2 regions of the Streptomyces sp. CA-243310 genome follow, and region 1 is predicted to be linked to the other one. Evidence: riboswitches for the same ligand, from Rfam matches in the RefSeq annotation. Region 1 holds a riboswitch; the other holds the start of a gene.
What was found. Region 1 has a riboswitch for cobalamin ahead of ACQEVM_RS13505 (ABC transporter substrate-binding protein). Riboswitches for the same ligand answer to the same signal wherever they lie in the genome.
Positions count from the first base shown of each region.

Region 1 (7,213 bases):
GCGAAAGGAGAGGGCGGAGCGTGTCATAGCGTGCCCTTCATGGATCAGGAACAGAGGGCCGGGGGGACCGGTTCCGCGGGCAGGCGGCGGTTCATCGCCATCGCGGCGACGGGAGCGGTCACGGCTGTCGGGATCGGTGCCGCCGCCGGCTGCGGGGGCGGCGACGCCGAGGAGGCCGGTGCGGGCGGGGATCCGAAGTCGGCAGGCTCCCCGTCGGGAGCACCGAACGCGTCCGAGTCCTCTCCCGGGGCCGGGTCCCGGGAGTTCGACGTCAAGGCCGAGAACGCCCGACCCGGAAACGCCGACTGGCACGTCACCAAGGCTGGACCCGCCCGCGCCATCGAGGGTTTCGCCGACCGGGTCAGTGTCCTTCCCGGTGAGTCGTTCGGACTGCACGTGTCCACGGCGGCGCCCCGGTTCACGGTCTCCGCGTACCGCATGGGGTGGTACGGCGGCGCGCGGGCCCGGCTGGTGTGGCGTTCGCAGGCGCTGCCCGGGGTCCGGCAGCCCGAGCACACGGTGGACGCGGGAACCAGGATGGTCCGCACCCGGTGGTCCCGTACCACCACGGTCGACACCGGTGGCTGGCCGGAGGGTTGCTACCTGCTCCGGCTCGACGCGCAGGGCGCCGAGGGGCAGCGTTTCGTCCCGCTCACCGTCCGCTCGGCGTCCACGAAGGGACGGACCGTCATCGTGAACGCGGTGGCGACCTGGCAGGCGTACAACAGGTGGGGCGGCTACGGCAGCTACGACGGACCCACCGGCGGATACGCCTCGCGTTCACTCGCCGTGACCTTCGACCGGCCGTACGAGTACGACGACGGGGCGGGCCTGTTCCTGGTGTACGAGGCACCGCTGATCGCCCTTGCCGAGCGGCTCGGCATACCGTCGGCGTACACGACGACCACCGACGTGGCACGGGAGAAGCGACTGCTGGAGGGGGCGGTCGCCGTACTCTCCTTGGGGCACGACGAGTACTGGTCCCCGGAGCAGCGGGCGCATGTCACCGCGGCCAGGGACGCCGGCACCAACATCGCGATACTCGGCGCGAACTGCTGTTACCGCCGGATCCGGCTGGAGCCGTCGGACCTGGGGCCGGACCGCACGGTGGTCTGTTACAAGTCGTCCTACGCCCAGGACCCGGGGTTCAAGAGGGGCCACCCCGCGACGGTCGACTTCCGCTCGGCTCCCGCCGCCGACCCGGAGAGTTCCCTGCTCGGTGTCATCTACGACGGCTACCCGGTGGACGCCCCCTACGTGGTGGCGCGGCCCGGGCACTGGCTGTTCGAGGGCACGGGGGTGAAGGCAGGCGACGGGTTCGCGCACCTGGTCGGCGTCGAGTACGACAAGGTGGACACCGGATTCCCGACACCCCGCCCGATCGAGATCATCGCCCACTCCCCCGTGGTCTGCGAGGGCAGGCCCAGCCATCAGGACACGGCCTATTACACCGTGGCGAGCGGCGCCGGGGTGTTTGCCACGGGGACGATGCGCTGGGTCGAGGCACTCGACGCGACGGGCGACGGGCGAGGCGGCGGCAATCACGGTCTGGACGCGCGTTCCGGGGCGCTGACCACACGGGTGACGGAGAACCTGCTGCGGGTCTTCGCCGCCGGGCCGGCAGGGCGGACGCGTCCCGCGCGGGACAACGTCGATTCGGTGTACGGACGTTCCTGATCGGGCGGACGTTCCCGACGGGGTCGTCGGCACCGTTCCCGACACCACCGTCCCCGGCACCCCGCTCCGCGGCGCCTCATTCGACCGAATACCGATGGACCCGGCCCGATCCGTGTGCTTAGGCTCGTGCGGACGGCGTCGCGTGTCGGTCACCGACCGGGTGAGGCATGGAGGCGCCGTGACATGCCTTTCGGAGGCATCCACCCATGTCAGTAGAGCTGAACCACACGATCGTCCACAGCCGTGACAACCGATGGTCCGCCGAGTACCTCGCCGACATCCTGGGTCTGGAGGTCGGGACCGAGTGGGGTCCCTTCATCCCCGTCGAGACCGGAAACGGCGTCACCCTGGACTTCGCGACCGCCGCCCCCGGCGAGTCCATCACTCCCCAGCACTACGCGTTCCTCGTCTCCCAGGACGTGTTCGACGCGGCCTACGAGAAGATCAAGGCGGCGGGAACCGAGTACTACGCAGATCCGCATCGCAGGCACCCGGGCGAGATCAACCACAACGACGGGGGCAGCGGCGTCTACTTCCCCGACCCGTCCGGCCACTGGTTGGAACTGATCACCCGCCCGTACGGCTTCCAGGGCTGAGCCAGGAAGGGCCGGGCGGTCGGTCGGGCAGGGCGGATCGGTCGGGGACACCCGCGTCCCCCGACCGGGCGCCTGCCGTCAGCGACGGCCGGCCGGCCGGCCGTCGCAGGTGCCGCGGGCGTCCGGCGGCAGGTACAGGATGCTCGGGCCGCCCGTCGTCGGGTGCGGTCCGACCCGGGTCCGTACCCCGTACACCCGTGCCAGCAGATCCTCGGTGAGCACCTCGCCCGGGGTCCCCGAGGCGACCACCCGGCCGGCTTCCAGCACGTACAGCCGGTCGCAGAAGGACGCGGCCAGGTTGAGGTCGTGCAGGACCAGCAGGCCGGTCGCCGGCAGGGCGCGGACCAGGGTCAGGATCTCCAACTGGTGTCGGATGTCCAGGTGGTTGGTCGGTTCGTCGAGGGCCAGCAGGCCGGGATCCTGGACGAGCGCGCGGGCCACCAGGGCGCGTTGGCGTTCGCCGCCGGAGAGTTCGTCGAACCGGCGGGCGGCGAAGCCGGCCGCCCCGACGGCCTCCAGGGCCTCCGCGACACGTCGGACGTCGTCGGGGCCGTCCTGCTCCCAGAACCGCTTGTGGGGGCTGCGCCCCATGGCGACGACCTCACGGACCGTCAACCCGAACGTTCCGGAGGCTTCCTGTGGCACCACCGCCACCCGTCGGGCCCGTTCCTTCACGCCCATGGACCCCGCGTCGGCGCCGTCCAGCAACACCCGGCCGGAGGTGGGCCGCAGGGCGCCGTGGACGCAGCGCAGCAGTGTGGTCTTGCCACTTCCGTTGGGGCCGACCACGCCGACGGTCTCGCCGGGGCGGGCGGTGAGGTCCACTCCGTGCAGCAGGGTCCGGCCGTGGATCTCGTAGCCCACGTCCTCGACGGCGAGTTCCACCGGTCGTCCTGTCGACGGGTTCATCCGGCCACCCCCTCGGTCCGGGTGGACCTGCGGAGCATCCACAGGAAGAACGGCCCGCCGACCAGCGCGGTGACCACGCCGACCGGTATCTCCTCGGGCGCCGCCGCGGTCCGCGCGACCAGGTCCGCCAGGGTCAGGAACACGGCCCCGCCCAGCGCGGCCACCGGCAGCAGCGCCCGGTGTCCGGCGCCCACCACCATGCGGGCGGCGTGCGGCACCATCAGGCCGACGAAGCCTATGGCCCCGCTGTAGGCGACCAGCACCCCGATGACGAGCGAGGCGAGGACGAAGACCGCCGCCCGGAACCGAGCGGTGTCCAGGCCCAGGGTGTGCGCGCCCTCCTCCCCCGCGAGCAGGAGGTCCAGGGGGCGTGCGAGGGCGATCAGCAGGCCGGTACCGAGGAGCAGCGCGACCGAGGGCAGGGCCAGTTCGTCCCAGCGGGCCCCGCCGAGACCGCCGAGGGTCCAGAAGAGGACGCTACGGATCTGGTCGGGGTGTGCGGCCAGGACCAGGACCAGGCTGGTGAGGGCGGACAGGACGTATTGGACGGCGACCCCGGCCAGGATCAGCCGGCCGGTGGTCATGGTGCCGCCCCGCCGGGCCATCGCGTAGACGGCGACGAGCGCGCCCATGGATCCCGCGAACGCGGCGACGGGTACCGCCGCCCCGCCCGCGGAGTCGAGGACTCCGGCGCCGAGGACGATGACCAGTACGGCTCCCGCCGACGCTCCGGAGGACGCGCCGAGCAGGAAGGGGTCGGCGAGTGGGTTGCGCACGAGGGCCTGCAACACGGTTCCGGCCACGGCGAGTCCGGCGCCGACGACGGCGCCGAGGAGGAGGCGGGGCATCCGTACGTCCCACACGATGGCACCGGCGGCTCCACCGCCGGCTCCCGCTCCGGGTCCTGGTCCTGGTCCTGGTCCTGGTCCTGGTCCTGCGAGGAGGACGTCGATCACCTGGCCCGGGGCCATCCGTACCGCGCCCAGCGCGAGGCCCGCGAGGGCGGAGACCACCAGGGCGGCGGCGAGCAGGACGAGGACGACCGGGGTACGGCGCGGGCTCACGCGGCGTCGGGGTGCAGTTGGCGCCCCAGGGACTCGGTGGCGTCGGCGACGCGCACGCCGAGGACGGCCGTGGACAGCGGGAGCACCACGAACCGCTTGTTCCTGATCGCGGGAACCTGCGCGAGAGCCGGGTCGTTCAACAGGCGCTGCTTCTTGGCCTCGACGGTGGTCCCCGCGTAGTCATAGATCAGGATGACCTCGGGCTTGCGTTCGATGACCTTCTCCCAGGACACGTCGCCGAAGGTGTCGTCGAGGTCGGCGAACACGTTCGTCCCGCCGGCCAGGGAGACGATCTCGTTGCCGATGCCGGTGCCCCCCGAGGTCGAGGCGGAGGCCTCGCCCGAGTCGTAGGCGAAGACGGCCGGCTCGGACTTGTCCTTGACGCGTGCGGTGACGGCGGCGATGCGCCGCTGCTGATCCTCGATCAGCGCCGCACCGCGCTCCGGCACTCCGAAGGTGCGTGCCACTTCGGTGATCTCGGTCTTGAGCTGCTCCAGTCCCACCGGACCGGTGCCGCAGTACTCCACGTTGAGACGGGAGTCGATGCCCGAGGCGGCCAGTCCCCCGCGGTCGCGTCCCTGCGCCTTGTCGAAGGCGCTGGAGTAGCCGCCGTACACGAAGTCGGGGTCGGCGTTGAGGAGGACCTCCTTGGAGGGGTACTCCTTGGCCAGCACCTTGATCCGGTCGTAGGCGGGTCGGTAGGCGGGCAGGATCGCGTCGTCCAGGTAGGCGGTGCCGACGATCCTCTGCTCCAGCCCCAGCGCCAGCATGATCTCGGTGGCGTGCTGGTTCATGGTGACCGCGCGACGGGGCGGAGCCTGATAGGTGGTGCTCACACCACAGTTGGTGACGGTGTACGGGAACCCGGGCGCCGTGCCGGAGGCCGCGTCCGACCCCGAGCCCTTCCCGCCCGGCGAGCCCCCGCAGGCGGCCAGGGGCGCCAGCAGCGCGAGGGGTATGAGGGAGCGCAGAACGGTGCGCGAGCGCGACATGGCGAAGCCTCTCCGGGGGATCCGCGTCCCCGGTCGAAGTGAAGAGGCGGTGCGTCAGTGTCTGACTCCCGGATCCCGCGGACGGGCTCCGGTCACAGTGGCGGGACCGCACCGGATTCGCACCGGTTTCCTGTCCTGCACCGCCTGGGAGAACGCTGCCCAGTCTGCCAGACACCCGGCGGCGAACCGGCCCGCGAGAACCCCTCACCCGCCGTCCCCGCACGGGCTACCCTCCCCGGATGGAGCGCGCGGAAATCATGAAGCGAGTCATCGGGATCCTCACGGAGTCCCAGGAAGTCCGCAGGTCTCACGAGGCCGGCGGCGAGGCCGGTCCCCCCTCGGAGCCGGGTGTCGTCACCCTGTTGCTGAGCGAGATGATGCCGCACTTCAGCGTGCCGGCCGACGCGACTCCCCTCCAGGTGGGTCGCATCGTCGGGGAGACGCTGGCTCCCGCCATGCACACGATCGTCGGATCCTTCGCCGCGGCGTTCAGTGCGCTGGCGGCGGTCCACGACTCCGGCCGGACGGACGTCAGCTCGATGGACGTACTGCGCGAGCTGGCGCTGCGCGTCGAGGCGGGAGCCTACGACCACGGCCTCGGCCACGACCTGCCCGACGAGGGTCTCGACGAGGGTGGCTCCGACGCCTAGGCCCCGTCGCCGCCATCCGGAATTCCCCTTGTCATATGCCTACCCGCGCCCGTACACGCGGGCATACGGTGTGCTCCCGGACCATCCCGGGCGCGCGTCCCTCCCGCTCTCCCCACGGGAGGGCCGCCGCGCGCCCGCGCGGACGAGGGGGCCGGCCACGGGGCCCGGTCGTCCCGATCGTCGTATTCCGGACCCGCGAGCCCGTGCGTGCCAGACTGGGGCAACACGGACGAAGGGACGACATGGCGGACGGCACGGCATTGGGTGACCGGATGAAGCGGTACGAGGCGGCGCACCGTGCGGTCCTGCCACGTCGCACCTACACATTGCTCCGGGTCGACGGCCGCGCGTTCCGCACCTACACACGGGGAGCGACCCGCCCCTTCGACGAGGCCTTCATGGCCGACATGGACGCGGTCGCCGAGGCCCTGTGCGCGGAGATCGCGGGGGCCCGGTTCTCGTACACGCAGTCCGACGAGATCAGTGTCCTGTACACCGACTTCGGCAGTGCGGGCACCGAGCCGTGGTTCGGCGGCGTGGTCGCGAAGCAGTTGTCCGTCGCGGCCTCGCTGGCCACGGCGGTGCTCAACGAGCGACGTCCGGGCGGGCGGGCCCTGTTCGACGCCCGCCTGTTCACCCTCTCCGACCCCGTCGAGGTCGCCCACTACTTCCGGTGGCGGCAGCGGGACGCGGTGCGCAACAGCATCGGCAGGGCCGCGCAGAACCATTTCCCCCACGAGCGGCTGCACGGCGTTTCGTCCGGCGGCATGCGCGAGTTGCTGCGGTCGGAGGCCGGGGTCGACTGGAACGACTACCCCGACGGCTGCAAACGAGGACGGATCGCGGTACGCAGGAGCGGTGAACGGGAAACGACCCACGTGGACCCGCGGACCGGGGCGGAGCACGTGACCGCGGCGGTCCGCTCCTGGTGGGAAACCGTGCCCGCTCCGCACTTCACCGCCGACATCGACGGTTGGCCGGTCGGCACGATCCCGGCGATGCCGGGCCTCGGCGACCGTCCCGCCTGACCGCTGCCGCCCGCCCGCCCGGCCGTTGTCAGTGACCGGCCCTAGGCTGGCCTGACACATTCGAGCGATTGACCGCGGGCTGCGGTGCTACTCGGATGCCGCCCGTCGGACCCCTCGGGGACAGCGACCGACGGGCGGACCCATGTCCGCCCGACATCGGCAGAACGCCTGTCTCCACGACCGTTCCCGTGGATCGACCACACGACTGTGAATTGCGAGATCCACGGCTGGTGAGGCCGGCCCCACACCCACTGAAGTCGACATCAACGGACCGTTCACTGATCACGCACGACGCAA
Region 1 covers NZ_JBNJMF010000001.1:3,013,651-3,020,863, reverse strand. Annotated here, with positions in the region: gene ACQEVM_RS13525 (N,N-dimethylformamidase beta subunit family domain-containing protein) at 40-1,677, shown strand; gene ACQEVM_RS13520 (VOC family protein) at 1,884-2,273, shown strand; gene ACQEVM_RS13515 (ABC transporter ATP-binding protein) at 2,352-3,182, opposite strand; gene ACQEVM_RS13510 (FecCD family ABC transporter permease) at 3,179-4,246, opposite strand; gene ACQEVM_RS13505 (ABC transporter substrate-binding protein) at 4,243-5,238, opposite strand; cobalamin riboswitch at 5,274-5,412, opposite strand; gene ACQEVM_RS13500 (hypothetical protein) at 5,478-5,888, shown strand; gene ACQEVM_RS13495 (tRNA(His) guanylyltransferase Thg1 family protein) at 6,131-6,916, shown strand.

Region 2 (7,213 bases), on a different contig from region 1:
ACGCGTGACGCGGAAGCTCATCGGCCGGCCTCCGCCGGGTTGCGACGGGAGCGCGCCATGACGACGAGTCGCCAACCGGCCAGGGACAGGGCGGCCGCGGCGCCGGCGAGGATACCGACCTGGACGCCGGTGGACGCGAGGCTGCCACCGGTACCGCCCTGTGCGACAGTGCCGCCGCTGCCCGATCCCCCCGTGGTCTCCCCCGGAGTCACGATGACAGGGGTACCGCCCGACGTACCCGCACCGCCCGTGATGTTGGGGATGGGCTGCGGGGTGGTGCCTTGCAGGCTGCGGGTGAGGGTGGCGAAGGAGATGCCGGTGGTTCCGCCGATGGCTTGGGTGGAGGCGCGAACGTCGGAGCCGGGCTCCTTGTCCGCGGTGATGTTGAAGCCGCCGTCGCTGTTCTGTTGGGTCGCCAGGAACTTGCGGGCCTTGGCGATCTGCGCACCGTACCTGGGCGTGTCCAGGGACAGTCCCTGGATGGCGAGCGCGGCGGAGTTGACGGAGATGCCCGAGGCGCCGCGGAATCCGCCGTCCGCCAACTGCTCACCCGCGAGCCAGGCAAGCGCCTTGTCCACGGCGGCCTGCGAGTCGGCGTCCGGCAGCAGGTCCACGGTCATCGCGGCCATGGCCGTGGAGTCGACCTCGTCGGGGCTCTTTCCGACGAGCATGCTGCTCCAGGACCCGTTGGGGTGCTGAAGGCTCTTCAGATAGGCGATCGGCTCGACCGCGGCGGTGTTCTCACCCGCTCGGACCTGGGCGATGACGCCGAGGGACTGGTCGAAGACGGACTTGGCATTGCCGTAGGCGCCCTTGCCCCCGCAGTAGGGGACGACATCGGTGTTCTTTCCCGCGCAGGTGTCCTTGGCGAGCGCGGCGATCAGGTTCTGGCCGCCGAAGCTGCGCGGATCGCGGCCGACGCTCTCGGCCAGGAGCGCGGTCTTGCCGATCGCGCCGCCGACGGCGTACTTGGTACCGATCATGGTCCAGGCGTGGATGCCTCGGCCCTCGCCGTCCTTGCCGCCCTTGTCCATGAAGTCGACGATGTTGCGCAGGGTGGTGTCGTCCCCGCCGGTGGCGGCCAGTGCGTAGGCGCCGTCGATGGTCATTCCGTAGTCCGCGCGGGCGGGGGAGCCCTCGTAGTAACGGCCCTGGATCAGATTGCCGGGCCTGGTGAGGTACGCCAGCCCCTTCTTGATGTCCGGTCCGTCGCCCGGCGGGACCGTCGGCTTGGGGTCGGTGGGCTTCGGGTCCGTCGGCTTGGGGTCCGTGGGCTTCGGATCGGGCTGCTTCGTGGTCAGTGCCACCAGGTCGCTCTTGGCGGCCGCGACGACGGCCGGCGCGGTGGGGTACAGCCGCGACTCGGTGTCGCCCTCCTCGAAGCCGAAGCCGCCCGCGGGGAACTGCTGCTTGGAGAGCCAGAAGAGGCCCGCGTCGGCGTGCGCGGTGTCGCCGAGAGCGCGCAGGGCCTGGGCCGCCCAGCCGGTGGCGGCCGGGCTGCCGGTGGTCATGTAGGCGGCGGCGGGCCAAGCGCCGGTGGGCAGCTGCGTCTTCCGCAGGTTGGCGCGGGCCTTCTCGACGACCGCCTCGTGGCCACCTGCCCGCTTGAGGGCCAGCACGATCAGCGCGGTGGAACTCGCGTCGCTGTCACACCACCCGCCGGTGCGGATGAGAATGCCGGTGAATCCGCCGTCCTCGCATTGGAGTCCGGTCAGTCGCTTCACGGCGTCGGCCGGGGGCGTCACACCGCCGTTCAGCAGGGCGATGACGGCCATGGCCTGGGCGTCGGACTGGCCGGTGGTGCGGAAGTCGCCCTTGGTGAGGCAGCCGTCGATCGTCTCGCCGTCGCCGATGTCGCGCGGGCAGACGTACTTGACGAGGTCCCCGAGCAGGTCGTGGCCGCCGAAGGCACGGGGATCCCTGCCGGTGGCCTCGGCGACGAGTGCGAGCCGCGCGGCGGCGGTGGCGTCGGGAATCCCGTCCTTGCCGGCCGGGTAGGCATACGCGTCCGTCTGCGCGGGCGTGGCCAGGAAGTCGGCGGCCTTGCGGGCCGCCGGGCTCTGCCGATCGGCGCCCGCGAGGGCGTAGACGACCTCGGTGGTGAGGAGGTGGTTCGGGGTCGTGGCGCCCTCGTCGACGATCCGTTCCCCGTCGGTCAGCCTCCCGCTCACCCAACGCGTGGCAGCGGGCAGGTCCACCGTGCCCGGGGGAACGGACGGGCCCGTGGGGCCGGTCGGGTCGGGGGAGGGCTGTGCGCCGCCCGCGCGGACGTCGTCGGGGGTGAACGTGGGTTTGCCCGACGAGCCGCCGATGTCCGTGCCGCCGAACACCCATGCGTCCACGTCGCCGGGCTTGGGCTTGCGTGCCATCGCTCCCAGGGAGCTGTAGGTCCAGTTCTTCTGGCCGGGCGAGGCGACCCAGTACGACCAGTAGGCGGTCGCCTGCGGGGTCAGGACGCAGTCCTCCTTGTCCGGGGTGGGGTACTGGGTACCGGAGTTGAAGGAGCCGGTGCCGATGCGGCAGATGAAGGCGGGGCCGTCGTGACCGGTGCCCTCGGTGGTGAAACCGGCGTCCCGGAGCAGTTCGTAGCCCGTTGTGAGAGTGGTGTCGCAGCCCCGCTCGACCTTCCCGCCGAAGGGCCCGAAGTCGACGGCGACGATCGCGCCGGTCGTGGCGGTGCACCCCTCGATCGGGTCGGCGACGGCAGAGGTCGTCCCGGTGACGAAGGCCACGCCCGCGCTGACGGTCAGCAGCGTCGCCGATATCAGCGACACCAGCCTCTTTCTTCCCATACGTCGCTCTGCTTGCTCTGCGGTCCCCACCACGGCCCCTCGTGTCAGCCGGGCGGACCAGTACGTGGCAAAGGGCGTCCCTCGCAGGCAAACGCAGCGGGAGCCTTCGAACCACGCCGTAGTCCGCGACGGCGTTTCTCGCTGAAAAACTTGGCTCCAGGCATTCCGGCTCGCCCGGTGGTACCGGGCCTACGGTTGCGGGTCAGCGCCGGAATTCGACCGGCTTCCCCTGGGGCTGAGTGCGTATCAGTCGGAGTGGAACACGCGGATAAAGACAGCGTCAAGGTGGCCTGCGTCTCAGGGCACAGCCCCCGATCGATTCCTTTCGACCTTCCTGACGGTGGCTGGCGGACCCTTGATCACTCGGGTAGCGTCCTGGGCTGCCAGATGGGGGAATCCGGTGGGAAGCCGGAGCTGACGCGCAGCGGTGTGGGACGGCGGGGGCCGTCTCCGAGCCCGAATGCCCATACGGCGTTTGCAGTACAGGAAGCCGTACCACGCGTTCCGGACGGCGGCCCCTCCGGCATGCCCGGCCGTGCGTCCGCACGGTGCCGGGGCGACGGATGCGGTCGGCGTCCGCCGATTCCAGGAGCAGGCCATGTCCCGTCCCCGTACCTCCCGCCGCCTCGCGCTAGCCGTACCCGCCGCGCTCGGCGCGTTCACTCTCACCGCGCTGCCCGCGTTCGCGACCTCGTCGCCCGCGCAGATCGCCACGTCCAAGACCAACGGCATCGCCTACCTCAAGTCCCTGCAGGCGGCAGATGGTTCGTACGCCGGCAGCGGTCTGTCCAACGAGTGGGCGTTCAGCACCTTCGCGGCAACCGGTACGGCCGTCGTCGACGTCTACCCCGCCGGCGACACGACGAAGAATGCCCGTACCGTCTACCGCAACCTGCTGTCGACGGCAGGCTGGCCGTCGGCTTCCCCGGTCGTCACCGACTACGAGCGCGGCACCCTCAACGCGTACGCCGCCGGCATCGACCCGGCCCGCGTCTCGGCCTCCCGCAACCTCGTCGCGAACATCTACTCGCACTGGCAGACCGCGGAGGCGGGCTACTTCGGACCGTCCGGCAACTTCAACGGCACCGTCTTCGCCGCCCTTTCGCTGGGCGGCGCCAAGACTCAGGCAGGGGGCGCCCGTGTCCCGCAGGCACTGACCACCTCGATGGTCACCCGCATCCGCGCCAACCAGCACGTCGACGGGGGCTGGACCTACCAGAAGGGCGAAGGCAACCCCACCGTCCTGAACTCCGCGAGCGACGTCGACATGACCGGCGCCGCCATGGCGGCCCTCTGCGCCTCCGGCGTCCCCAACACCGACACCGACGTCGTCCAGGCGAAGAACTTCCTCAAGAGCACGCTCGTCTCCAACAGCGGCGCCTTCAACTCCCTCTACGGGATCAACACCAGCTCCAACGGCTGGGGCGTCGCGGGTCTCAACGCATGCGGATTCAACCCGCAGACCGGGGACTTCCTCACCGGCAGCGGCAAGACTCCGATCGACTTCCTGATCGCCAACCAGTACAACCCGGCCGGTGGCTTCAAGTACAAGCCCTCCGACACCGTGCCCTCCGCCTATTCCTCCATCGACGCGCTGCGCGCCGTCGCGGGCGGGGGCTTCACGACGGCCCCGCCGGTGCCGGTCACCCCCGGTGCTCCGCAGTGGGTCGCCCAGAGCACCTTCACAGCGGGCACCGCGACCAGGTTGGCGCTGACCGTCGACGACGGCGCGGGCAACCTCAAGGTCTGCTCGGTGGCTTTCACGCCCACCGGTACGACCACGACCCTCGGGGACGTCTTGGCCGCTGCTACCAGTGGTGCAACCCCGTCGGGCTGCGTCACGAGCGTCACTCCCTCCTCGGGCACCGGCACCATCACCAACATCAACGGCAAGGCCAACAGCGGCTCCAACACCTGGAAGGTGAGCGTCGACGGCGCGGCCTTCGCGGGCGCGGCTCGCAACAAGGTGATCAACGTGGGCGACACCATCGCCCTGCGCTGGGGCGCCTGACCTTCGTACACCGGTCGGGGCTGCGGACCTTCGGGACCGCGGCCCCGCCGTGTTCGGATTGGTGAACACACATGCCGAATCAGGGCTGTTTACCCATGAGCCCGGGAGGTCCAAGTTGACGAAGATCGTGCCGCGTCCCGTCGTCATCGACGGGGTGCGGCTGGTGGCCCTCACCGAGGGAGAGTTCGAGAGTCTCGCGGCCTCGCGACGTCAGTTCGGCTCCCACGTCGTACGGTTGCGGATGACGCGTGAGGCACTGATCTCGTTGACCGAGGTCGCCGAGGCCATGTGTTCCCTGCTGAGAGCGGGAGAGCCACCGGCGGGGTCAGCGACCCGGGCTTCCACGAAGACGACGGGTGTGCCTCCGACGGGCCTGCTCAGCGCCTTGGAGGGAGCTGTGGAGCGGGCCCGTCGGGTGGTTGGGACGCGTCCGGACGGGCCCGCTCCAGGAGACCGCAGGCGAAAGCGCTGAACGGGTGACCGTGGCCGACTGGGGCGTGTATCGGAAATGCCTGGTCGCAGATCTCCGCTCGGCGGGCTGTGCTTCCATGCTTTGGTGAATAGCGAGAGTGGTCCTGGAGCCGGCGGAGCGCCGATCCGGCATGTCCGGCGTCGAACAGACTCCGACCTGGGCGCGTGCGTTGAGGTACTTGCCGACGTCCATGGGCAAGACGGCTACCCAGTGAACTGGCCGGACTCTCCCGGCGGCTGGCTGTCCCAGCCGGCACTGCTCGCGGCCTGGGTAGCGGAGCTGGACGGGCGGGTCGTTGGTCACATCGGTCTGTCCCGCAGTGAGCCAGGCGATGCAGCACCGGTCCTGTGGAGCAGTCGCGAGGGCGCGAGCAGCGCACCAGCCGTTGTGGTCAACCGCCTGTTCGTCGCTCCGGCGGCACGAGGCCATGGGATCGGCGCACTCCTGCTGGCCCAGGCGATGCGTGACGCGCAGGAACGCGATCTGCATCCCGTGCTCGACGTCGTGGCCTCCGACGCCTCAGCAGTAGCTCTTTACGAGCGTCTGGGCTGGGAGTTGTTGGCCGCGGTCGAGCAGCAGTGGAGCCCGGAGCAGGCGGTAGTCGTGCATTGTTATGCAGCAGCCGGTTGACCAGGCAGGTCGTAATCGCCAGGTCATGGGCACTCGTTGATGGCCTGAGGCCACACATCGCGAAAGGGGACTGGTGCAGCCACCGCAGTGTGCGAGAGGCTGATCCATCCCAGAGGATCTTCAGCACACGGACACTACGCGCTCATGGCGATACCTGGAACGTCAGAGCAGTCTTGTCGTCCACGTGGATGAGTTCGCCGGGCCGCTCGCGTTCGTAGCGGCAGCTGCCTACCGAAGACGGTCAGGCGGGCACTACGGTGGGAAACGAAGTCAAAGGCGGGCCGGATGGCGAGCGTGATGAACAGCCGTTGGATCTCGTTGCAGGTGAGCGGTATGAGGGCGTCTGGTGCGGGATCGCGGTCGTGTTCGTTCGCGCGGACGACGGCGAGGAAGGCGTGCGCGAGCATGGCCAGGGTGACCCAGCGGGACCAGGACGGGTAGCGGCGGACCTGGTGCTCGTCCAAGGCCGCCAGGCCCTTGCCGGACTGCAAAAACTCCTCGACCCGCCACCTTGATCCAGCGACGCGCACCAGGGTGGTTAGCGGCACTGCGGCGGCCGGCGAGTAGCAGCGGTAGTAAGCGAGTTCGCCGGTGCTGCGGTTGCGGCGGATCAGCAACTGCCGGCTCCCGGGCCGGGGGTCGGTGAGGTCGATGACGGCCCAGTCGTAGAAGCGGTGGCCCTTGGCTCCGCTCCCTGCGGACAGCTTCTGTCAAGCCCTCTTGGGCACCTTCCTGGCCAGCGTGTCCGCGCGGAACTTCCCGGCGCCTGTGGTGACTTCGTGCGAGCAGGCCACCGCGAGGACGTAGCCGGTGCCGCGTTCTTCCAGCGGGGCGCGTAGCGTCGGGTTGCCGCCGTAGACCTCGTCTCCCGCGAGCCAGGCGGCCCGGTGGCCGGCGTCCAGGAATCGGGTGACCATGCGGGCGGCAAGCTGCGGTTTGGTCGCGAATTCGGTCTTGTCACCGAGTCCGGCGGCCCGGCAGCGGTCGGGGTCCGAGGTCCAGGAACGCGGAACGTACAGTTCCCGGTCTACCGCGGCGTGTCCGCGGCGGCCGGCGTAGACGAGATAGACGGCGACCCGCGCGTTCTCGATCCTGCCCGCGGTGCCGGTGTACTGGCGCTGGACACCGACGGTGTCGATGCCCTTCTTCACGTCGCCGGTCTCGTCGACCACCAGAACCGCCTGGTCGTCCCGCAGATGCTCCACCACGTGGGCCCGCACGTCGTCGCGGACCTGGTCGGCGTCCCACTTGGCCCGCCCGAGCAGGTGCTGCATGCCGTCCGGGGTGCTGTCTCCGGCCCACTCTGCG
Region 2 covers NZ_JBNJMF010000002.1:116,040-123,252, reverse strand. Annotated here, with positions in the region: gene ACQEVM_RS18050 (hypothetical protein) at 1-21, opposite strand, end outside; gene ACQEVM_RS18045 (prenyltransferase/squalene oxidase repeat-containing protein) at 18-2,822, opposite strand; cobalamin riboswitch at 3,146-3,274, shown strand; gene ACQEVM_RS18040 (hypothetical protein) at 3,391-4,803, shown strand; gene ACQEVM_RS18035 (GNAT family N-acetyltransferase) at 5,360-5,905, shown strand; partial or broken gene ACQEVM_RS18030 (IS701 family transposase) at 6,040-7,213, opposite strand, start outside.
Region 2: another riboswitch for cobalamin. It lies ahead of ACQEVM_RS18040 (hypothetical protein); the one in region 1 lies ahead of ACQEVM_RS13505 (ABC transporter substrate-binding protein).